2 linked regions of the Pedosphaera parvula Ellin514 genome follow. The protein of the gene in region 1 binds, or shares a complex with, the protein of each later gene. Links are inferred from orthologs where the notes say so. Each region holds a gene or a part of one and is shown in the gene's direction. Other genes may lie near its edges.

Evidence for each region. Proteins that work in one complex are often made in the same cells at the same time.
Region 2: the proteins of tsaD (region 1) and tsaE are in contact, whole or in part, in a crystal structure (PDB 6N9A), measured with the Thermotoga maritima proteins. The link is inferred for Pedosphaera parvula Ellin514 from one-to-one orthologs. Residues at the interface, in WP_004082750.1 of Thermotoga maritima: Cys10, Asp11, Arg49, His50, Leu82, Gly84, Gly135, Gly136, Glu154, Thr155, Leu156, Asp157, Asp158, Ser159, Glu162, Asp165, Lys166, Arg169, Leu170, Tyr175, Lys213, Thr214, Leu217, Tyr218, Gln221, Arg222, Asn324; in WP_004082108.1 of Thermotoga maritima: Leu37, Gly38, Lys46, Lys57, Val59, Lys60, Ser61, Thr63, Phe64, Thr65, Leu66, Met67, Val69, Pro71, Tyr82, Arg83, Leu84, Asp86, Asp88, Phe89, Asp93, Ile128, Asp130, Glu131, Arg134.

Annotation. Positions count from the first base shown.
Region 1 is NZ_ABOX02000045.1:26,495-34,081, reverse strand. What follows is about bases 1-2,779. They hold tsaD (tRNA (adenosine(37)-N6)-threonylcarbamoyltransferase complex transferase subunit TsaD), read left to right. Parts: upstream 1-766; coding sequence 767-1,792; downstream 1,793-2,779. Other genes in these bases: CFLAV_RS24840 (DUF1592 domain-containing protein), read left to right, coding at 1,878-2,779; CFLAV_RS24850 (S41 family peptidase), read left to right, coding at 1-701. In the rest of the region: more of CFLAV_RS24840, read left to right, coding at 2,780-4,232; CFLAV_RS24835 (DUF1552 domain-containing protein), read left to right, coding at 4,302-5,654; CFLAV_RS24830 (FG-GAP repeat domain-containing protein), read right to left, coding at 5,684-7,587.
Region 2 is NZ_ABOX02000006.1:132,518-140,282, forward strand. Bases 1,547-4,503 are described here. They hold tsaE (tRNA (adenosine(37)-N6)-threonylcarbamoyltransferase complex ATPase subunit type 1 TsaE), read left to right. Parts: upstream 1,547-2,777; coding sequence 2,778-3,230; downstream 3,231-4,503. Other genes in these bases: CFLAV_RS31970 (CPBP family intramembrane glutamic endopeptidase), read left to right, coding at 1,547-1,832; CFLAV_RS06675 (thiamine-phosphate kinase), read left to right, coding at 1,868-2,800; tsaB (tRNA (adenosine(37)-N6)-threonylcarbamoyltransferase complex dimerization subunit type 1 TsaB), read left to right, coding at 3,211-3,864; CFLAV_RS36420 (transglycosylase SLT domain-containing protein), read left to right, coding at 4,023-4,503. Also shown: CFLAV_RS06665 (thioredoxin domain-containing protein), read right to left, coding at 1-1,018; more of CFLAV_RS31970, read left to right, coding at 1,116-1,546; more of CFLAV_RS36420, read left to right, coding at 4,504-5,027; CFLAV_RS06695 (YXWGXW repeat-containing protein), read right to left, coding at 5,069-5,296; CFLAV_RS06700 (zinc-dependent alcohol dehydrogenase), read left to right, coding at 5,440-6,471; CFLAV_RS06705 (DedA family protein), read right to left, coding at 6,495-7,127; CFLAV_RS06710 (hypothetical protein), read right to left, coding at 7,186-7,765. UniProt on the Escherichia coli protein: Required for the formation of a threonylcarbamoyl group on adenosine at position 37 (t(6)A37) in tRNAs that read codons beginning with adenine.

The DNA of each region.
Region 1 (7,587 bases):
TCCGCCTCGTTCAATTTGGTGAAAAGACCAGCGATGAGCTGGAAAAAGCTTTGAAAAAGCTCAAGGCTCAGGGAATGCAGGGACTTGTTATCGATTTACGCTGGAATCCCGGTGGTTTGTTGGACCAGGCGGTGGAAGTCTGTGAAAAATTCCTGCCACGAGGTCAACTGGTCGTTTCTACTGAAGGCCAAAATTCGTCTCAAAACTCAGTCCGCCGTGCCAACGGCAGAGGAGATGAACTGAGCGGCATGCCGATCGTGATTCTCGTGAATGTAAACAGCGCCAGTGCTTCAGAGATCGTGGCTGGCTGCTTGCAGGATTTACACCGTGCTCAAATCATGGGCGAGAAGACTTTTGGTAAAGGTTCGGTGCAAAGCATCCTGCCATTGCAGGATGGTTCAGCACTGCGTCTCACCACGGCCAAGTATTATACTCCCAGCCACAAGGTAATTCATGGCGAAGGCATTACTCCGGATTGCCCGGTGCCTATGACCGATGAAGAAGAAGCCATGGTGTATCTAAAGCGCCGTCCGGGTATTGAAACCCTGGAGGAGAAGGATCGTCAAAAGATTCTCAATGCCCACGATATCCAACTCGATCGAGGCAGGGATTTGCTGCGTGGCATTTTGATCTATACCCACCGCAGTCAGGACAACCAAAAGATGGCCGGCAAGCCTGAGAAGGTTGCTTCCACTAAATAAGTATTTCATCAGGGGCAGAGCGAAAGATTTTTGGTGCCCTCCGCCCTTGGTGCATTAATCGCTTCATGATACTGCTTGCCGTTGAGACTTCCTGCGACGAAACAAGCGTTGCGATAATTCGGAACGGCAAGGTCCTTTCCACCATCGTTTCTTCACAAATAAAGTTGCACGCGGAATACGGCGGTGTGGTGCCGGAACTGGCTGCGCGCGAACATTTGGCGAATCTTATCCCGGTCGCCAATGCTGCCATGACGGCTGCTGAGGTGCAAAGCGATCAGGTGGATGCCATAGCGGCGACGCAGGGGCCCGGTCTTCCAGGCGCCCTGGTGGTGGGATTAAAGGCGGCGCAGGGCATGGCCTTCGCATTGAACAAGCCGTTTTTTGGCATCAACCATCACGAAGCCCACCTTTATTCCCCTTGGATAACCGGCAGTCCGCCGGTCGCGGATTTCGACTCGTTCCAGCCCAACATCTCCCTCATCGTTAGTGGCGGGCATACGATGCTGATTCATGTCGAATCTGAGTTGAAACATCATGTGCTGGGCTCAACCATTGATGATGCGGCTGGTGAATGCTTCGATAAGGTCGCCAAGCTGATTGGCCTGCCTTACCCTGGTGGACCTGAAATCGATCGGTTGGCGAGCGCGGGGAATCCGAAAGCTTATGACTTTCCCAGGCCTATGTTGAGGGATGCTAGTGACGACTTCAGTTTCAGTGGATTGAAGACTTCGGTTCGCTACTTCATCCGCGATAATCCAGCCGTCCTCGACAGCCTCCAAAAGCTGCAAGACCTCTGTGCCAGCGTTCAGGAGGCGATTGTGGAGGTGCTGGTTACGAAAACAGTGCGGGCTGCAAATCGCCTTCAGGTCAAGTGCGTCACTGCTTCGGGAGGCGTGACCTGCAACCGCGCGCTACGGAGCGCCTTGGAAACTGCCTGCAAGCGGAAGCACCTGACCTTGCGACTCGCTGAGAAGTCGCTTTGCACCGATAATGCCGCCATGATTGGTGTTTTGGCTGAACGCAAGCTGCTTCACAGTTCAACGCCCACCTCCCTGGATTCCGAAATAATGCCCGGATGGGCGCTTGCTTAAGTTTCTTGTCATCAATTTACTGGACAGGAAAATCTAAATAAATATTGGACAGCAGCGTCCAATAGATTTAGCAAAAGATAAAGCAATGATGATACGCGCCTTCATCCTGGTCTTGTGCTTGTTCTGGGGACTCCAAAGTTCCCCGGCGGCGGCGCGCTTGGATTCCTCAAGCAATCCCAAAGTGACTTTCGAAAAGAATGTCAAACCATTGCTTAGCCAGTATTGTTTTGGATGCCATGGCGAAAAAAAGAAGGGCGATCTGGATCTACGAATATATACCAATGATGCTCTGGTAAAGAAAGACCGGGACGTTTTTGAAAAAGTATTGCATAATCTTCAGGCGCATGAGATGCCACCGGAGAGCAAGCCTCAGCCAAGTTCAGAGGAGCGGGAGATTATCAGCCATTGGATCGAGGCCGAGGTGCTGGGATGCGACTGTAACCAGCCCGATCCTGGACGAGTCACGATGCGACGTCTCAATCGCACAGAGTACAACAACACCATTCGTGATCTTGTAGGGGTGGATTTCCAACCGGCAGATGATTTTCCAGTCGATGACGTTGGATACGGATTCGATAACATCGGTGATGTTCTTTCACTCTCCCCCATGTTGATGGAAAAGTATTTCGTGGCGGCTGAAAAGATACTGGATGCTGCGATAGTTACCACACGCCTCGTTGGAGGCCCTACCAATCATTTCAAAGGGGACAGGCTGAAAGGATCGTTGCACGTTGACGAGTTGGAGCACGGAGCAAAAATGTTATCCGGAGACGGGGAGGTTTATGCGACCAATCTGTTTTCGAAGGCAGGAAAATACATTCTGCGAGTGAAGGCTGCCGGACAGCAAGCCGGGCCTGACCTGCCTAAAATGGAAGTTCGTCTGGACGATAAAGTTTTGAGAACACTCGAAGTCAAGGCACCAAAGGATGATCCAAAAGTTTACGAAATAGAATTTGATGTAAATGGCAGCGGTGGCAAAAAAATTGCCGCCGCTTTCATCAACGATTATTACGATGAGAAAAATCCCGACCCTGCAAAGCGCGATCGCAATCTGATGGTCAGGTATATCGATGTGGTTGGACCACTGGAACTGGAACCGCTGCCGGAATCTCATAAACGTATATTTACCGAACAGCCTTCGACCCATAGTACGAATCAGGTGGCACAAAAAATTATTGAGCGTTTTGCCAAAAGAGCGTACCGACGTCCACTCAGCACGGCAGAATTTGATCGGCTGTTCCAGTTTTTCAAAATGGCGCAGAAGGATGGAGAAAGTTTTGAAACGAGCGTGAAAGTTGCGTTGCAGGCAGTTTTGGTGTCGCCGCATTTTCTATTTCGGGGCGAATCGAAACCGAATCCCAATAACTCGCATTCAATTCACCCGATCGATGAATTCGCCCTGGCGACCCGTCTATCCTACTTCCTTTGGAGCAGCATGCCGGATGACGAATTGTTCAAACTGGCAGAGCGGGGGAAATTGCATGGTAATCTGGACGCTCAAGTTACGCGCATGTTGAAGGATCCCAAAGCCGGTGAACTGGTGAAGAACTTTGCAGACCAATGGTTGCAGATTAGGAATCTGGCAGCGGTCACGCCGGACCCGGAAGTGTTTCCTCAGTTTACTGACAAGCTTCGCTCCGCCATGGAAAAGGAAACGGAGCTTTACTTCGGTTATGTGATGGAACACGACCGCAGCATCCTGGAATTTATCGATTCAGATTATACATTCCTTAACGAACCGCTCGCGAAGCTATATGGAATTCCTGGCGTAAGCGGTGATGAGTTTAGGCGGGTGACGTTTAAAAACCATGAACGTGGTGGATTGCTGACACAGGCAAGTGTGCTCACCGTGACGTCGAATCCGACACGCACCTCACCCGTAAAACGCGGCAAGTGGGTATTGGAAACCATTTTGGGTGCCCCACCGCCACCGCCCCCGCCAAATGTGCCGGCTTTGAGCAATGATAAAAAGGTGGTTGCCTCGGGAACCATGCGGCAGCGGATGGAGCAACATCGGGCGGACCCAATGTGCGCCAGTTGCCATGCGCGCATGGACCCGATTGGTTTCGGGTTTGAGAATTTCGATGCCATTGGAGCTTGGCGCACGAAGGAGGGAACCTTCGACCTTGATACCACTGGCAAATTGGTCACCGGCGAGTCTTTCCAGGGAGTTCAGGACTTGAAAAGGATTCTGCTGAAAGACAAGCGGGACGCTTTCGTTCATTGCCTTTCCGAGAAGATGCTGACCTATGCACTGGGACGTGGAATGGAGTTTTATGATAAGTGCGCGGTGGACGAAATTACCAAAACACTAGCTAAAAATGATTTCAAGTTTTCGAGTTTGGTACTTTCAGTTGTGAAAAGCTCACCGTTTCGAATGAGTCGGGGCGAAGAGGATAAAGTGGCCGAGAGCGGTGGGAAAGAGGCAAAGGGCAATTGAGACCCGACCAAGACACTTGTAAATGAAGCTTTTAAAGGCTAACTTCGTCAGAATACCGGAAATTAGATTATGAGCAACCGCTGGCATATTCCACGTCGCAGGTTCCTGAGGGGGCTGGGAACAGTAATCGCTTTACCGCTGCTTGAATCAATGGCACCGGCCGCCAAGGCGCTGGGTGCGGTTTCAGCTGATGGCCGGGCTTTGCCCAAGCGCATGGCATTCGTCTACGTTCCCAACGGCATGAACATGGCGGATTGGACACCGAGTGCCATTGGAAGCGATTTCGACCTGCCTGCCACCTTGGAACCTCTGAAGCCTTTTCAGAAGGATATGCTGGTACTCAGCGGGTTGGCGCAACACAATGGCGAAGCCCTGGGTGATGGCGCCGGAGATCATGCGCGTGCCTCGGCGAGTTTTCTAACAGGATGTCATCCGAAGAAAACAGGTGGTGCCGATATTAAGGTAGGCATCTCTGCAGACCAAATTGCAGCTGAAAAAGTAGGACGTGGAACGAGGTTGGCCTCCCTGGAGCTCGGGCTTGATCGCGGACAAACCTCAGGCAATTGCGATTCAGGTTACAGTTGCGCTTATCAGTACAACATATCTTGGAAAACGGAATCAACCCCCATGCCACCCGAAGTGGATCCGCGACTGGTTTTCGAGCGTTTGTTCTCGAATGGCTATCAAGGTGAATCTGAAGAGAGCCGGGTCTTGAGAAGTCGATATCAAAAGAGCATTCTTGATTTTGTTCTGGATGATGCCAAACAGCTCAAGCGTAACCTTGGCTACACGGACCGCCACAAACTGGACGAATACATGGTTGCGATTCGCGAGTTGGAGCAGCGGATTGAAGGAGCGGAGAAAGATGTGGCTGCGCTGCCCGACTTTAAGCGGCCGATCGGAATTCCAAAGGATTTCGAAGAACATTCGCAGTTGATGTTCGATTTGCTGGCGTTGGCTTTTCAAACCGATACGACCCGCGTTGCCACGTATTTGGTGGCGCATGATGGCAGCAATAATAGTTATCCGCAAATCGGCATTACCGAGGGGCATCACGAGCTTTCGCACCATGATCATTCGGAGGAAAAGATACGAAAGATTGCAAAAATCAACCGCTATCACATGGCGCAATTTGCAAAATTCATCGAGAAGTTGAAGTCAACTCCGGAAGGCGATGGCTCGCTGCTTGATAATTGCATGATTGTTTACGGCGGCGGGATTGCGGATGGAAATCAACATGCCCATTATGATCTGCCGATTTTAATGATGGGCAAGGGTGGGGGAACGATAAAGACCGGCCGCCATGTGAAGGTCGACCAATATACTCCGCTCAACAATCTTTATGTCTCGATGCTGGATCGCATGGGAGTCCACGCCGAAAAAATTGGTGATAGCAACGGCAAGCTGGTCCAGCTCTCCTGATAATTTTCAACCTGACTGGCGTGCATCGCTTAGAATGCGATTACACGGTAATAACGTGTCGAAACATTCCCTGGAGGAACCCGGCCATTTTGGCCGGTATCACGTATCTGGAATGTGTTGCTGATGTTGGTAACGGCGCCGACCAATTGCCAGAGAGGCGTGGTTGAGAAAGTATCGGCAGATTGCACCACCCAGACGCCGTTTGAGGGAGTTGAAATATTCAGGGTTACACCTCCTGCGTCCGGAATCACAGAACTGATTCGGGGCGGTGTGACGTTAAGCAAAGGCGCGGCAATGACCTTGAGATCAATATCAAAGCTTACATCATCCCAACTCGAATAGGTATTATTTAAAATGACTGCAATCGTGTTCGCGCCCGTTTTAAGATAATCGATATACGGGGCCAGGTCATAGTAGAGCGTTTGATTGCCCTGGCCTGAAACGCAATTGATATCCGTGGTTGGGATTTGGCGTCCATTGAGATATAGCTGCAGGGATGGACCAGAGCCGTTGTCGGTGCAGGTGGCGGAAAGGAGAAACTCTTCCAGGTTTGTATTCGCGAGATTGAACGTTTTGCGAAAATAATAGGCGGGTTTTAGACCGGGCAAGGTGGTGACAATATTGGTCGGGCCACTGCCGGCTCCGAGCTTCGCCGCTCCCTGCGCCCAAGTGCTGTCATTGAAATTGGTCGCATACCAATTGGCTGGAGGTGTGGTGGTGTAGTAACGCCAGATCGATCCGAAAGGAACCATGTCTGTCCAGGCGGTGCTGTTCGGCGCAGGCAGTTGCCGCAGGAAGACGTTGTCGATAAACATCGAGCCACTGCCAGTGCCGGTGATGGTATAACGGTGACGCAATTCCAGATTCGGGAATCCGGCTGGAAGTATGAAGGTTCGATTCGCGTAGACCCAACTGGTGGCATTCGTGCCGATGACAAAATGTGGCGTGAAATAATTTGGGAAAGGCAGGCTGGGGCGGGCATTGGCATTCTGTGCCGTCGGAGTGGAGCCCCATTCCACCCAGTGCTCCGAGGGTTGAGATATGCCGACGCTCTTGAACCATGCCCCAAAACTGTAAAGTCCACCCGGTGTGACCGGAATCGTGCCGTCAGGAATTCCATATTGGTCAAACTGGCTAATGCTGCTGTTGTTGCCCCGATTGATCAGCTGAATCTCCATGGACTGTTTGCCCTGGTAAACAATGTTGGTGTTTCCAATCATGTTGGTCCAATCGAGATCGCCTGTGTACCATTTATCCCAATGACTGTTGTCATTCTCTTCGAAGCCAGCGTTGGCAATGAGGTTGTTATTGAGAAAGGCAAGTATGGCGAACGGTGAGGAGTGAACTTCTCCAGTGCTGTAAACCGCGGCTACTTCGTAGAAGTATTGCCAGCCCGGTTTCAGAGCCGAATCGGTATAGCTGGTAACGCTGGCGGGCAGGGTGACGATGTTGGTGAACGGACCGCCGGCCTGCTCAGCGCGATAAATGCGATAGCTCGTGGGCGAATAACCAGCGGGTGCCTTCCAATTGAAAAGCGCTTTTTTATAACCCGATTTCTTACTGCTGATCATCGGTGTTCCGGGCGGGAATAAAGAGAGTTGATAATTCCCGTCGTGTTGTGGATTGCCGCGATGTGTGGCCCAGGAAACATTCGTGGCATTTGTTGCGCCGAAGTTATAGACATAGATTTTGCCAAGGGTGGAGCGGAAGATCACATCCAATGAGCCGTCATTGTTTACATCAGCGAGTGAGGGGATGTGTTTCACGCCACCGGGAATGGCGATGCGTTGCTTTTCAGTGCCATCGAGAGCGAACACGTGGAGGTTTCCGGTGGAAGGAACAGCGGTTGGATCGTAAGTCCCAATAATAATTTCCTGCTGTCCATCACCATCCACGTCACCAACGACAGGTGGTGTAGGCAGCAACGGGGAAA
Region 2 (7,765 bases), on another replicon or contig:
CCCGCGCGGTATCAGCGTAACGGGTTTCACCACTCACCAGATAGGCGTCCAGATACAGGTTCACCAACTGGGCATTGTCATACAACATTTTCTCAAAGTGCGGCACCAACCACTTGGCATCGACCGCATAGCGCGCAAATCCGCCGCCAATCTGATCATGAATGCCTCCACGCGCCATGTGGTCACAGGTGTTGAGCACCATGGCAATCGCTTCCTGATCATTGGAATGCACGCCGTATCGCAGCAGGAAGGCTGGCTGGCTCGGTTGAGGGAATTTCGGCGCATCGCCAAAGCCTCCATTTCGCGAATCGTACATCTCCTTGAGCTGACCTGCGGCCTTGTTCAGAACGGCTTGCGTTAAAGCCAGGCCATTGGTCGTCTCCTTCGCCGTCATCTGTGCCAGTTGCTCGTGCAGTTGCACGGCAGAATTGGTCACGTCGCCATGTCGCGTCTCCCACAACTGGTTAATGTGCTTCAATAAATCCAGAAAACTCGGGCGCCCATATTTGCTCTCGGGGGGGAAATACGTGCCGCCGTAAAACGGCTTCAGGTCAGGGGTCAAAAAGCAGTTCAACGGCCAGCCCCCCTGTCCGGAAGTGGATTGCACGAAGGTCATGTAGATTTTATCCACGTCCGGCCTTTCCTCCCGGTCCACCTTGATGCTGACGAAATGTTCGTTTAGATACTTCCCGATTTCCTCCTTTTCAAAAGACTCCCGTTCCATCACATGGCACCAATGGCAGGTGGAGTAGCCGATGCTGAGGAAGATGGGTTTGTTCTCTTTGCGCGCCTTGGCAAAGGCCTCTTCCCCCCAGCCATACCAGTCCACTGGATTATACTGGTGCTGCAACAGGTAGGGCGACTTCTCGCGAGCGAGGCGGTTGGTGTGAGTATGGACTGCGGATTTGGTTGTCACAATAATCTGAGGCTGAACGTTCTTTAAATCATTGCCACACGCAGCCATTCCTTGCAAAAGAACCAGCGAGCAGCCAATGGCGGCGAATTGTTTAAAAGCCACTTCCAAACCATAATCCCTTCATACGCGCAGGGCAAAGCAAACATCCTTCGAATTTTTTCCATGGTCACCACCCTCGGCCATGTTATAGCTTTGCTCCATGTTGTCTGAGAGACCATGGAAAGTAGATGCCGTTCTCCGGCTGGTGTTCGGCATCTTTACATGCGTCTGTACGATCTTGTTTATCTCAACCCTGTTGCAACAAGTCGTATTGCATCGCAAGTTTGAGGAAAATTCCCTGCCCTATTTTCTTGTGGGCACTTTGAGTTTACAAGGCTCAATCCTCGTGGGAATCGCTTACTTTATTCGCTGGCAAGGGATATCATGGACCGAGGCTTTTGGATTTTTTAGACAGGGTTTGCCCAGGGTGATAGCTTGGGGATTGGCCGTGGGGCTGCTGTTTCTTCCCATCGGCTATTTATTGCAACTGGTCTCAGTAAACCTTCTGCAATTGGTTCACTACAAATCTGCCTCTCAGGAGGCAGTTCTCAGTTTGCAAAAGGCTAACTCCATGGGCGCGCGTGTTTATCTGGCTTTTTTCGCGACCATAATGGCTCCGGTCGCGGAAGAATGTCTGTTTCGCGGCATTCTTTATCCTACAATTAAAAAATATGGCGGCACGTCCATCGCTTTATGGTCAACCTCTCTGGCCTTTGCGGCCATCCACGCCAATCTGCCCATTTTCATCCCCTTGACGGTTTTTGCCATGGTCCTGACCTGGCTTTATGAAAAAACGGACAATCTTCTGGCATGCATTATCGCGCACGGCTTGTTCAATACGATCGGTGTTATCGCGATTTTAAATCAACCTGCTTGATTTGGCGTTGCCACAACAGATAGTTAGTTTTCGACATGAACGAATTTGAGCTGATTGGAAAGTTGACCCGCTCGCTTCCAGCTAATAAATCGCTGGTTACCGGTGCGGGAGATGATTGTGCTGTTTTGGATCTGGGAATTCCCGACCGCCTGGTCTTGTTCAAAACCGACGCCGTGGTGGAAGGTTTTCATTTTACCAGCGAAACACCTCCTGAAAAAGTCGGACGCAAGGCGCTGGGCCGTTGTATTAGTGACATCGCTGCCATGGCCGGTACGCCTAATTCCGCCCTCATTACTCTCGCCTTGCCTCGGCATTATGATTTGGATTATGTCGAAGGTATCTATGCCGGCCTGGGCGAACTCGCGCGTAAATTTGACGTTTCCATCGCGGGCGGGGAAACCACCACCAATCCCGAGCGGATATTGATCTCCATTTCCCTGCTGGGCACGGTGGAACGGGAAAAATGTATCTTCCGTTCTGGAGCCTTGGCCGGAGATGCCATTTTCGTCACCGGCGAATTGGGTGGTTCGATCAGCGGCAAGCACCTGGATTTTGAACCGCGTCTGACGGAAGCTCACTGGCTGCGAGACCATTTTGCCATTCATTCCATGATTGATCTGAGTGATGGTCTCGCGGGCGATTTGCGTCATTTGTTGAAAGCCAGCCATGTAGGCAGTGAATTGATGGCTTCGGCCATTCCCGTCAGCCGCGAAGCCAAACTGGCATCCAAGGCGGAGAGCTCTGCCAAGCCTCCTCTGCTGGCAGCGCTTACCGATGGTGAGGATTTTGAGTTGCTCTTCACGATTGCAAGCAAAGATGCGGTGCCTTTGCTGGATGGCTGGAAGCATCAGTTTCCCAAGGTGAAATTGAGCTGCATTGGCAAAGTCACTGCTGGTGAAGGAATCAACCTCCGGGACAAGCAAGGTATTCGTCCGTTAACTGCCCATGGCTACGTTCATCTCAAATAGTCCCGCTGAAACAATTGCCCTCGGCGAAAGTTGGGGGCGGGATGCAAAAAGTGGACTGGTCATCGCGCTGTCCGGAGACTTGGGAGCGGGCAAAACCCAATTGACCAAAGGCATCGCCCGCGGCTTGGGAATATCGGATCGGGTGCATTCCCCCACCTTCGCCTTGCTGAATCAGTATGGCGGTGGTCGATTACCTCTTTTTCACCTGGACCTTTATCGATTGGAAACACCGGACCAGATCATTGCTGCCGGATTGGAGGAATATTTCCATCCCGCAGGTGTTTCGGTAATCGAATGGGCCGAGCGTTGGTTTTTGGCACCAGCCGACTTCCTCGCCCAGGCCGCCAAGGGGACACATCTGCGCCAGGTCCGACTGGAATCAATCACGGAAACCGGGCGCCGCATTACCTATGAAGACTTTGGCCATTGAATTTTCCACCGATCAACGCAGTGTGGCGGTGCTCGAGGATGAAAATGTCCGTGGTGCGGCCATGGAAACAGCGACTCGTGAAACCCATGCTTTCGCGCTGATCGAACAGGCGCTGGCACAGGCCGGGATGCAGCGCGAGGAAATTGAGTGCCTCGCCATCGGCATTGGTCCCGGTTCCTATACCGGCATCCGTGCGGCCATTGCCATCGCCCAGGGTTGGCAACTCGCGCGACCAATTCAACTGGCTGGTGTTAGTAGTGTGGAGAGCCTGGTTTTTGAGGCTCAACAGAAAGCGATCTTTGGCAAAGTGGACATTGTGATTGATGCCCAAAGAAATGAATTTTATCTGGCGAATTACGAAGTGAACGCAACCGGTTGGCGGGAAATCGAGCCTTTGCGACTTGTAACACTGGATCAGGTTAATGTCCGGCTTGGAGCTAACGAGATCCTCGTTGGACCCGAGGTAACCCGTTGGTTCAAGGACGGAACCGTGCTGTTTCCCTCCGCCAACAACCTTGGCCGGCTTGCGGCTGCTAAAAAGTCCTTCCTGACTGCCGAAAACCTGCGACCTATTTATTTAAGGGAAGTCAGTTTTGTCAAAGCACCGCCACCTCGAGTTATTCCGGTAGGATGATGGGGCCTTAGGTTGGGATTTATTGCTGCCTAAACTCTTGATAAATTCAGCAGTAAGGCTATAACAATGATCGAATTTCCGTGCACCTGGTTGCTTGAGAATATCAATCAACCAGGAACTTAAAGCGTCACCATTCATGAGCCTGGTCACTTATAAGTATGAGATTGAAGCCTTTTCCGCAAATTGAGTTACGCCGATCCACCTCCCTGGCCTTGGCAATGGTTTGTCTGACTTTGCCCAATCTCCTGCGGGCTGAGGGCGACCCTTCTGCCGCTGTCTCCGCCCCACCACCGGCAGGCATTCCCGCAGACTCCGCCCCGATCAGGAGCCCGGAGGATCTGGCGCGGGAGAAGGCCATCGCGGAGTTCACGCAGCGGATGAAGGATGCCAATTATCCGGCCCTCTTCGAAAAGGCGGCCAGTGAGTTTGGCGTGCCCACCGATGTCCTGGCGGGCATTGCCTTTGCCGAAACCCGGTGGGAACACCTGCAGTGGCCGCCCGGGGAGACGGTGTCCCCGGAAACGGGCATGCCCCGGCCCTACGGGATCATGTCCCTCTGGGATAATGAATACTTTGGGCACAGCCTCCTGGATGCCGCCAAATTGATCGGCAAGGACCCGCAGGAGCTCAAGGATGATCCCTACCAGAACATGCGCGGGGCGGCCGCGCTTTTGAAGCAGCTCTATAGTGAGACCCCCAAGCCCGCCGATGCGCCAGGGGATGAGATTGAGAGCTGGCGCAAGGCCATCGTGAAATACAGCGGCATCCCCCAGCCCGAACTGAGTGAACAGCATGGCTTGGAGGTTTATGAGTACATGAACGACGGTTACCACCAGTATGGCATCGAATGGGAGAAGCACCCGGTAAAGCTGGAGGCCATGCGGGCGGAAGTGGCCAAAATCAAGGCGGATGCCCAAGCCCTGGCTCTGGCCAAGGAGAAAGAGCAGGAAGCCAAAGCTGCAGCCAGCAATCCTTCTCTAAAAGTGGCCAACAAGTCCCAGTCTTCCGCTCTGGAATCCAAACCTGCTGTTGCTGCCACCGAGGCTGTTCCAGCCTCTCAGCTAAAGCAACGCTGGATCTTGGTGTCTGTTATTCTCGGGCTGCTTGCCGTTGGCGCAATCTATATTTTCACCAGGAAACCGCAGAGCAGGCCGCGCAAGTAGGTTTCACTACTTTCATTCCTGCTCCTTGGCAGCCCGGTGGCTCAGCGCCAGAAGCCGCGCACCCAAACCCAGCGGTTATGCCGCCAAATGTAATGGCCGGGCACCCATTCCGCAGTAGGATACGGTCTGAATCCGCGCTCTTCCACCACTGCAGCCGGCGGCGGTGGTGCGGCATTTTCCCTGACAACTACTTCGCGGGTTACGCATCCGGTAAGCACGGTGAAAGTGCAAACGAGGATGAGGGGTGAGATGTTCACGAATTTTCTCATGTTTTCCTTCCGACGGCGTTCTCAGCGCCGTTTGTTCCTGAATTATTGTCCTTAAAATTTATGCTCCCAATGTCCAGTTCGCAAATGGGGTATCTCCATATTCCGCTGGCTCAACGGCTCTCATTTGCCCTAAAGTATGTTTGATGAAAGCAGCAGTTCTTTACGGGCAGGAACAGGTTCGAGTTGAGGATATCGCTCCTATCGCTTTGAAGTCAGGTGAAGTGCGCGTCCAAATTGAAGCTGCCCTGACTTGCGGCACCGACCTCAAGGTTTTCAAGCGCGGCTATCATGCCAAGATGATTGTTCCTCCGGCGGTTTTTGGCCATGAGCTTGCCGGCCTGATCTGCGAAGTCCATCCCGACGTCAAAGGGTGGTGCAATGGCGACCGCGTCGTCGTGGCCAATTCCGCTCCTTGCGGGCAATGTTTTTACTGTCAAAACAATCAGGAAAATCTTTGTGACGATCTTCTCTTCCTCAACGGAGCTTATGCCGAATCCATCGTCGTTCCCACCCGGTTGGTGCAGAAAAACATGTTGCGCCTGAAAGGTTCAACCCCTTTTCGGGATGCAGCCCTCACCGAGCCGCTTGCCTGTGTCGTTCAAGGTGTCGAAGATTGCCGGCTTCGCACCGGCCAACGAGTCCTGGTGATTGGTGCCGGGCCGATCGGCTTGATGTTCGTGGCCCTGGCAAAAAATGCGGGCTGCATTGTCACTTCTGCCGGCCGTGGAGAAGTGCGTTTGCAAGCTGCCCGCCGCCTCGGTGCGGATCATGTCATCGATATCGCCAATCAGGACAATCTGGTGCAGGCCATCAAATCCCAATCAGAATCCGTTTTCGATGTGGTGATCGAGGCCGTTGGCAAACCTGAAGTGTGGGAAGCCGCTGTCCAGTTGGTGCGCAAAGGCGGTGTCGTGAATTTCTTTGGTGGTTGTCCCTCCGGCACAAGTGTGTCGCTCGATACTGCCCTGATTCACTATTCCAATCTTACTTTACTGGCGAGCTTCCATCACACTCCCAAGGCTATTCGCCGGGCTTTGGAATTGGTGGAGCAGGGAGTCATCCGGTCTGAAGACTTCGTCAGTGGCGAATGCCCGCTTACTCAATTGCCTGATTTGTTCAAATCCATGACCGCAGGCAATCGCGCCGTGAAGACGCTCATCCGGGTTAAGGAATAATCTCCCGGTTAAAGGGAGTTCGCTTACTTTTTTGCCGGGCTTTGCTTCATGTGACGATGCACGAAGAAGTAGTAGATGCCGCCGAGCACGAGCATGATTCCGGCAACCCATAGTGCGATGCGATGATATTCTCCGCGCATCAATTCTTTATCTTCTCCCATCCTGATGCCCAACCAGCAGAGAATGGCGCACCAGATTCCCGAACCGAGAATGGTAAAAAGCGAGAACAGCTTGTAATCCATCCGAACGATACCTGCTGGAATTCCAATCAAATGACGGACCACTGGCAGCAATCGCGAAACAAAAATACCCATGGCCCCGAACTTGGTCGCCCAACGTTCCGCCCCTTCAATCTTCTCCGGCGAAATCATAGCGTAACGTCCATACCGCATCAATAGTGGACGGCCACCGATTCGCGCCACCCAATACATGATGGTAGCTCCCAGCCACGACCCGAAGGTTCCGGCCAGCACAATGCCGATCACACTCATGTTGCCCTTGGTATAAGCCAGATGTGCCGCCGGTGGTATGATGAGCTCGCTCGGCAAAGGCAGGATGGTGCTTTCAGCCGCCATCATCAGGACGATCAGTGGATACTTCCAGCTTTCCAACTGCGCCATGTACCAGGTCATCAATGAACCAATTAGTGCTTTCAAGGTGCGCTGTTTTAACGGGAAACCGATGGGGCTGCAAGCCAGCAGTGGCTGAGGAATGCTACTTCTTTATCGCTCTGGTGCTTTTGGAAGGTGAATTTGTTCTATATGCTTCAATCTCCTCCGGAGTAGCCGGTTGCGGCCAAACCGCATCCCGCCCTTTCAGCCAATTCTTATTTACGGTTGAAGCCGGTTCCGTTGGTGTGGCATCTCCGCCATTGTCCTCACCATCCTCGCCCACGGAATAAAGCAGAAATTCTCCGTTCGGTTTCACTTGATATCGCAAAGGCTCTCCATCCATCAAATCGATGGGAACCTTTTCAAGAAATTCTGGAATCAAGTTTTGCAGTTTTGAAGGATATGTTCCATTTAGTAGATGATAGCGTTTCAAGGCAATGGCCGTTACGAGCAGACGCCTGCCAGTCTCCGCATCCGCAGATTTAATCAGGCACTTTCTGTAAATTCCATCATCACCTCCCGGTGTTAATAGGAAATGTTTGCTGATCCGGGCCACCTCCTTGTTGAGATTTGTGATTGTATTATCGTATTCCCTGAGAGCTGGAATGAAAACGCCTGTTGTTTTAACAGCACGGCAATTTTCCAGGACGGCTTGCAAGACTCTCATATGATAAAGCTCTTCC